Regions from separate parts of the Mesorhizobium sp. M7A.F.Ca.CA.004.12.1.1 genome, predicted to be linked through region 2. Evidence: predicted binding sites of a transcription regulator. Region 2 holds the regulator's gene; the other holds the start of a gene.
The links. The regulator LexA, encoded in region 2, represses DNA repair genes until DNA is damaged. The targets are predictions, from matches to a motif close to TGTTCNNNNTGTGTTCNG.
Positions count from the first base shown of each region.

Region 1 (3,417 bases), on a different contig from region 2:
TCCTTGAGCGTATTGTGGGCTTCCACGATTTCACTGAAACGGGCTTCATCGCCGGTTTCGCGATTGTCTGGATGATAGCGCATCGCAAAATAGCGAAATATGCGCTCCAGCGTTTCCGAATTGGCGTTCGGGCTAACTTCCAAAACTTCGTAGTAGTCAATGAACATAGCGGGCTCCCCGGCCACACCATATTCGCATTGTCTAAATAAGGAATGTCAATGCGGAGGCCAGGACCTTGGTCCGACGCCGATGACATCCACGCTTTCTGGAAGAGGAAGAAAATGGCCGGCGTCCGGTCGGTGGGGGCCGTTGGGTGGTGAGGACGCCGGCCAAGCGGACAATCAGGTCCGCCGCACCGTGGAGATGATCGATTCGCGGAGGCCGGGTTATGGCGTGATCGCGGAAGGCAATGTGGCGAGGTCGGCTTGTCGGCGGACCTACGCCGCCTGCGCCATCCGCTCCGAGCTCATGCGGTAGGAGATCGCTTCGGCCAGATGGATTCGGCCGACGGTTTCGCTGGCGTCGAGATCGGCGAGCGTCCGCGCCACCTTCAGCACGCGATGATAGGCCCGCGCCGAAAAGGCGAGCTTTTCGCTGGCGTCCTTGAGCAGCGACAGGCCGGCGGCGTCCGGCATGGCGATCTCGTCGATGACCGAGGGCGCGCAATGCGCGTTGGTGGTGGCGCGGGTGGCGCCGAGCCGCTCGAAACGTTCGCGTTGGATGGTGCGGGCGCGTGCCACACGCAGCGCCACATCGGCACTTTTCTCCGCCCGGTCGGGCCGGATCAGGTCGCTGGCCGAGACCGCCGGCACTTCGATCCTGAGATCGATGCGGTCGAGCAGCGGACCCGAAATGCGCGCCTGATAGTCGGTACGGCAACGCTCGCCGCGCAGGCAGCGATAGCCCGGCTCGCCGGCCATGCCGCAGCGGCACGGGTTCATCGCCGCCACCAGCTGGATACGCGCCGGATAGGTGACGCGATGATTGGCTCGCGCTATCATGCAGTCGCCGGTCTCCAACGGCTGGCGCAACGCATCAAGCGTCTGCGGCGTGAACTCGGGAAACTCATCGAGGAACAGCACGCCGTGATGGGCCAGCGACACCTCGCCCGGCCGCGCGCGGATACCGCCGCCGACCATCGCCGCCATCGAGGCCGAGTGGTGCGGCGCCCGGAACGGCCGCCGGTCGGTCAGCTTACCTTCGCCGAGCTCTCCTGCCACCGAGGCGATCATCGAGACTTCGAGCAATTCCTTCGGCGCCAGCGGCGGCAGGATCGACGGCAGCCGCTGCGCCAGCATCGATTTGCCGGATCCCGGGGGTCCGATCATGAGCAGATTATGCCCACCGGCGGCGGCCACTTCCAGCGCCCGCTTGGCGGTCTCCTGGCCCTTGATGTCGGCGAGGTCAGGCAAATCCAGAGCGGCGGCATGAATGCCGGGCTCGGGGCGCGACAGCACCTGCGTGCCGCGAAAATGATTGGCGATGGCGATCAGACTGCGCGGCGCCAGAATGTCGAATTCCCGACCAGCCCAGGCCGCTTCCGGCCCGCATGCGAACGGGCAGATCAGGCCCTTGCCCTCGGCATTGGCGGCGATCGCCGCCGGCAAGGAGCCGGCGACCGCGGCAATCGTGCCGTCGAGCGACAATTCTCCAAGCACGACATAGCCGGCCAGCATGTCGCCCGGAATGGCGCCAAGGGCAGCCATCAGGCCAAGCGCGATCGGCAGGTCGTAGTGGCTGCCTTCCTTCGGCAGGTCGGCCGGCGCCAGATTGACCGTGACTTTCTTCGACGGCATCGACAGGCCGGAAGCATGCAGTGCGGCCTGCACCCGCTCGCGGCTTTCGGCCACCGCCTTGTCGCCCAGGCCGACGATGTGCATGTTGACCTTGCCGGGCGCGATCATCACCTGCACGTCGACCGGCACGGCCTCGATGCCCTGAAAAGCGACCGTGCGAACCCGCGCCACCATTTCTATGCCCCCGGATATGCTGCGTGCCTAAGCCTACACGGCTAGGCGGCCAACGACATCGCCCAACACAAACATAGATTTCTGGGATAATCAAGAACAATACAGGAACAAAACCACCGCAGCTATAAATGCTATTCCGATCAACCTGAAACGCAGGTTGATCTCCGACCAGACATTGCGCCCTGCCACAGATTGCCACGGACTTGTCGCCCGCTGCAAAATGCACCGTCTAGCCGTCGCAGGATGGATCGACGTAACATCATGTTGTCGGAAAACTGCCGGCAGCCATGACCATGGGTATCCAAAGTACGTCCGTCATTAAGATATCGGCGGCGGAAAACTGTCCATCGACAAGCCACTCACGATGCGCCAGCGCAGCCTCGACTTGTTTCAAGCGCTGGAGCATCCAAGATTCGAGGAGGTTATTCTTGTCATTGGACATGCCAACGAACCACTATGGGCCCGTGGTCATGTCAATCGAATTGATTGCGGCAGCCACGTCCAAGGGCATTTTGGGCTGAGCTCGCCGTTGACCGATTGCTCTGAATTAAGCCTAGCCTTCTTCGCGCTCGTGGTCGGGTTCTATACAGCTCCGAACTGCCCCGAAGGCAGTCACAACGTTACGCTCGGGCGCCTCACTCTCATCGAACCTTCTCTCGACTTCCCAGCGAGGAGTGACGTCATCAGATTGGCCACGTCAGAACGATCCTTCATTTGCTCTAGCAATGACCCTAGTTTGCTATCATCGACAACGCCACGGGCGTAATAGCTCAAAACGAGCGCGCCATGCCACAAGCTGCGATCGCGACCGTCTACGCGGTCTGACTCTAGTATACCGACGATGCGCTCTTTCTGATCGGCATCAAACTGCGGCTTCCAATACGCCCGCGGAAACCCGACCACCCTTCCCAAAAAGAAGCCGGCAAGACTCGCTATAGAGCCGTCTAAGAAGTATAAGTTAGCAACAAGTTCCAAAGTACCTACCTTTGGTCTGATTGTTGTCTCACGATCGTGTAGAAGGGCTCTGGCCCAAAGCGCTGCCTCCGTATTATCGGAATCTTTGGACAAAATATATTGCTCTACCAAGGTTGCTGTGTCGTTGTCGGACCAGATATTTAGCGTCTCATGTGTCGAACTCCATATATCTCCCGAAATAGCAAGAAAATTTCTGCGGATTTCTTCGCTGTGGGTGCCTTTTTGAAGGCAATCCATCACTTCTCGATGGGCATCAGCCGCAACTGCATGCCGATTGTGTAGCCGCATAGCTGCGATAACCGCGTAAGTATTCCTCAGCCACAGCGACTCGGGTTGGAAGCCTTGTGTGTACAGTTGCCAAGCTTTCTCCTCAAACTCGATACCATACGGTCCTATTGCCAGAGTTCTCCACAGATCGGAATCATCCCGGCAACCTTTGGCGAGGAGTGCAAGAACTTCCAAACTTTTACTG
Region 1 covers NZ_RZRK01000092.1:5,363-8,779, forward strand. Annotated here, with positions in the region: gene EN984_RS07335 (J domain-containing protein) at 1-167, opposite strand, end outside; gene EN984_RS07340 (YifB family Mg chelatase-like AAA ATPase) at 438-1,970, opposite strand; gene EN984_RS07345 (glutathione binding-like protein) at 2,230-2,412, opposite strand; gene EN984_RS07350 (SIR2 family protein) at 2,583-3,417, opposite strand, start outside.
Region 1: EN984_RS07340 (YifB family Mg chelatase-like AAA ATPase) is a predicted target of LexA. The motif match lies at 2,063-2,080, and genes of this name have one in related genera.

Region 2 (3,417 bases):
AATTCACTGGGGGCAGCGTCTCATGCCGTTTTCGGCGAGCTGCAGCAGGCGGCAACCCAGGAATGGGCCCAGGACCTCATCCGAGCCTGGAATACGGCCGGATGGTTCGAGATGCCGATCGAACTCGGCGATCAACTCGGACGCCTGATTGGAGCCGCGGCCGGCCAGACCGTCGTCTGCGACACGACGTCGACCAACATCTACAAGGTGCTGCATGCGGCGCTGGAGATTCGGCCGGGCCGGTCGGTCATCGTCGCCGAGGGTGACAGTTTCCCCACCGACCTGTACATCGCCGAAGGCGTGGCCTCGACACGGGACGGCGTCCTGCTGCGCCTCGCGGGCGTCGACGCGCCCACTATCGAAGAGCTGATCAACGAAAACGTCGCGGTGGTGCTGGTCAACCACGTCAACTACAAATCGGGTGAACTGCGCGACATGGCGGCGCTGACGCGCAAGGCTCATGCGGCCGGAGCGCTGATCGTCTGGGATCTATGCCACACCGCCGGCGCCCTGCCCGTCGAGCTCGATCACGCAAATGCCGATTTCGCCATCGGCTGCACTTACAAGTACCTCAACGGCGGTCCGGGCGCACCGGCCTTCATCTATGCCGCGCAGCGCCATCACGGCGATATCAGCCAGCCGCTCAGCGGCTGGTGGGGCCATGCGCGGCCCTTTGCCTTCGAACGGGGGTATGTTGCCGGCACCGGTATCCGCCGCTTTCTGTGCGGCACCCAGCCGGTCCTGTCGATGCGGGCGCTCAAAGGCGCGCTTGCCATCTGGAACGACGTCGACATGGCGGCATTGCGAAAAAAGAGCGTCGCGCTGACGGAACTGTTCATCCAGCTCGTCGAAGCAAAGTGCGGCGCCTATGGCCTCACGCTGGAGACCACCCGCGACGCGACCAGGCGCGGCAGCCAGGTGTCGTTCCTTCACGATCACGGCTATCAAATCATGCGGGCGCTGATCGAGCGCGGCGTCATCGGTGATTTTCGCGCGCCATCGACCATCCGTTTCGGCTTCACGCCCCTCTATATCGGCTACAAGGATGTGTGGCTGGCGGTTCAAGTGCTAGAAGACATTCTGCGCACGGGCGCATGGAAGGACCAGCGTTTCGCCGTCAAGGAAGCCGTTACCTGACGCAACGATCCCCGCGATTTGCCGTCGCCGCCCTCACTGCCCGGCAGATGACGGAGGGCTGATTCCAGCCACAAATGCCAACAGACGTTGGCGTTTTGGCTCCGTTTCGTTCACGGCAAACGAACGTCCCGAAGATTGATAGCGTCCCTTGTGGAGGTCGATCGGCAGATGATGCCAAGCCTTGGGTCGAGGATGAGCCACAGGTCATTAACCATAATGGTTTCAATGTGAGCAGGCGCATTGCCGTGGTTGGCGCCTGTCGATCGCGACCCGCTGGCAAGCCCAAATAATTTCAGCAGCCTTAACAAATTCATTAAACTTTAAACGGTTGCAGAACACAACTGGAACAGATAGTGTTTGTTCTGGGTTTGTTTTTCGATTCTGGTTTCAGGTAATCTGGGGGCCGCCATGCTGACACGCAAGCAACATGAACTGCTGATGTTCATCCATGAACGCCTGAAGGAGAGCGGCATTCCGCCATCCTTCGACGAGATGAAGGAGGCGCTCGACCTTGCCTCCAAATCCGGGATTCATCGGCTGATCACCGCACTTGAGGAGCGCGGCTTTATTCGCCGGTTGCCCAACCGGGCACGCGCGCTGGAAGTGCTGCGATTGCCGGACTCGATCGCGCCCGGCCTCAACGCGGCAAAGAAGTTTTCGCCAAGCGTCATCCAGGGCAGTCTCGGTCAGGGTGGTGCCCTTGGCCGGCAGATCAAGCCGGCGCCTTCGCGGATGCCCTCGCCCGGCAATGATGACGATGCGGTCTCCGCCGTGTCGATACCGGTCATGGGCCGTATCGCCGCCGGTGTGCCGATCGATGCCATCCAGCATCAGACGCATTCGATCTCGGTGCCGCCGGACATGATCATGGGCGGCGCCCACTATGCGCTGGAGGTTAAGGGCGACTCGATGATCGAGGCCGGTATCTTCGACGGCGACACCGTCATCATCCGTAATGCCGACACGGCGAACCCCGGCGAGATCATCGTGGCGCTGGTCGATGAAGAGGAAGCGACGCTGAAGCGGTTCCGCCGCAAGGGCGCTTCCATCGCTCTCGAAGCCGCCAATCCGGCCTATGAAACCCGTATTTTCGGCCCAGACAGGGTCAAGGTGCAAGGCAAGCTCGTCGGCCTCATCCGCCGCTACTGAGGCGGCTGCGGGTTGGCCGCTGGCTTCTCGGGTTTCTTGAAGGGTGCCAGCCCCCTCGCCTCACGAGAGTATTTGCGTTGCGTGTGCCAGGGCCGATATGGGCTGTTCACCGCGAAGCTGATTGTCGCCGGCGTGGTCGCCGATTGGCGATCGAAGAAGACCGCGGCACTGCCTTTGCGAGCCAGTTGCCGCTTGGTGATGACGAGAACCAGCGGATTGTGACAGGCGTCATAGGCGGTGGCGTCATTGATGACGATCAGCTCGGCGAAGCCACAGGCTTTCCAGGTGTCCTTGCGGTCCTCGACATAGGCAATGATCGCACCGGACATATGCCTGGCCACGCAAACGCCTGAGGAGCAATAGAACGGCGATCCCGGCGGTAGCTCAACGGCGTCCGCGACGTCGAATTGCCCATCGCTCTTGTCGAACACCTCTGGCACGACGATGGTTTCTGATGTCAGGGCGCGTTTCCAGTTGTCGACGGTGAATTCGTTCGGCCGTTCCCGGCTGACGGCAAGCTCGCCGCCACCGATCGGCAACGCCACCAGCCGGGCGTCTTCCGAGATCAGCACATCCGGCGTGCGCGTATCCGAGACGGTCAGCAAGCCTGCCAGCGCGAATGGCAGAGCAGCGAGCCGCAGCCAAGTTGTCGCCATCGTCGCGATGACCAGGGCAATTGTCACCAGCAGGACAGATTGCTGCGAAATCAGCCCAACCCCATCGACAGGCGAACGTTCGGAGATCCAACCCGATATGGCGATCATCACCGTCAGGCCCTTGCCCATCAGGTAGAGGGCCGGCCAATCCAATCCGAAAGGCATCAGCAGCGCGCTTGCGACAGCCAGGAACATGACGACGGTGACGATCGGCATAACCGCCAGATTGGCGAACAGGCTGAGCGGCGACACACGCTGAAAATGCCAGATGGCAAACAGCGTCGTGGCGCTGCCGGCGATGATGGAGGTCATGGCAAGGCCGGTTGCCGCGAGCACGAACTTTCGCGTCAGGAAACCGGGCATGGATCGCTTTGGGGGCGGCGGTCTTGCTTTTCCCGCGCGGTGATCGGCCCAGCCGGCATAGGCGCCGACCAGAGCCGCGGTCGCGGCGAACGACATCTGAAAACTCGGGCCG
Region 2 covers NZ_RZRK01000124.1:5,833-9,249, reverse strand. Annotated here, with positions in the region: gene kynU (kynureninase) at 1-1,137, shown strand, start outside; gene lexA (transcriptional repressor LexA) at 1,546-2,286, shown strand; gene EN984_RS09200 (ComEC/Rec2 family competence protein) at 2,280-3,417, opposite strand, start outside.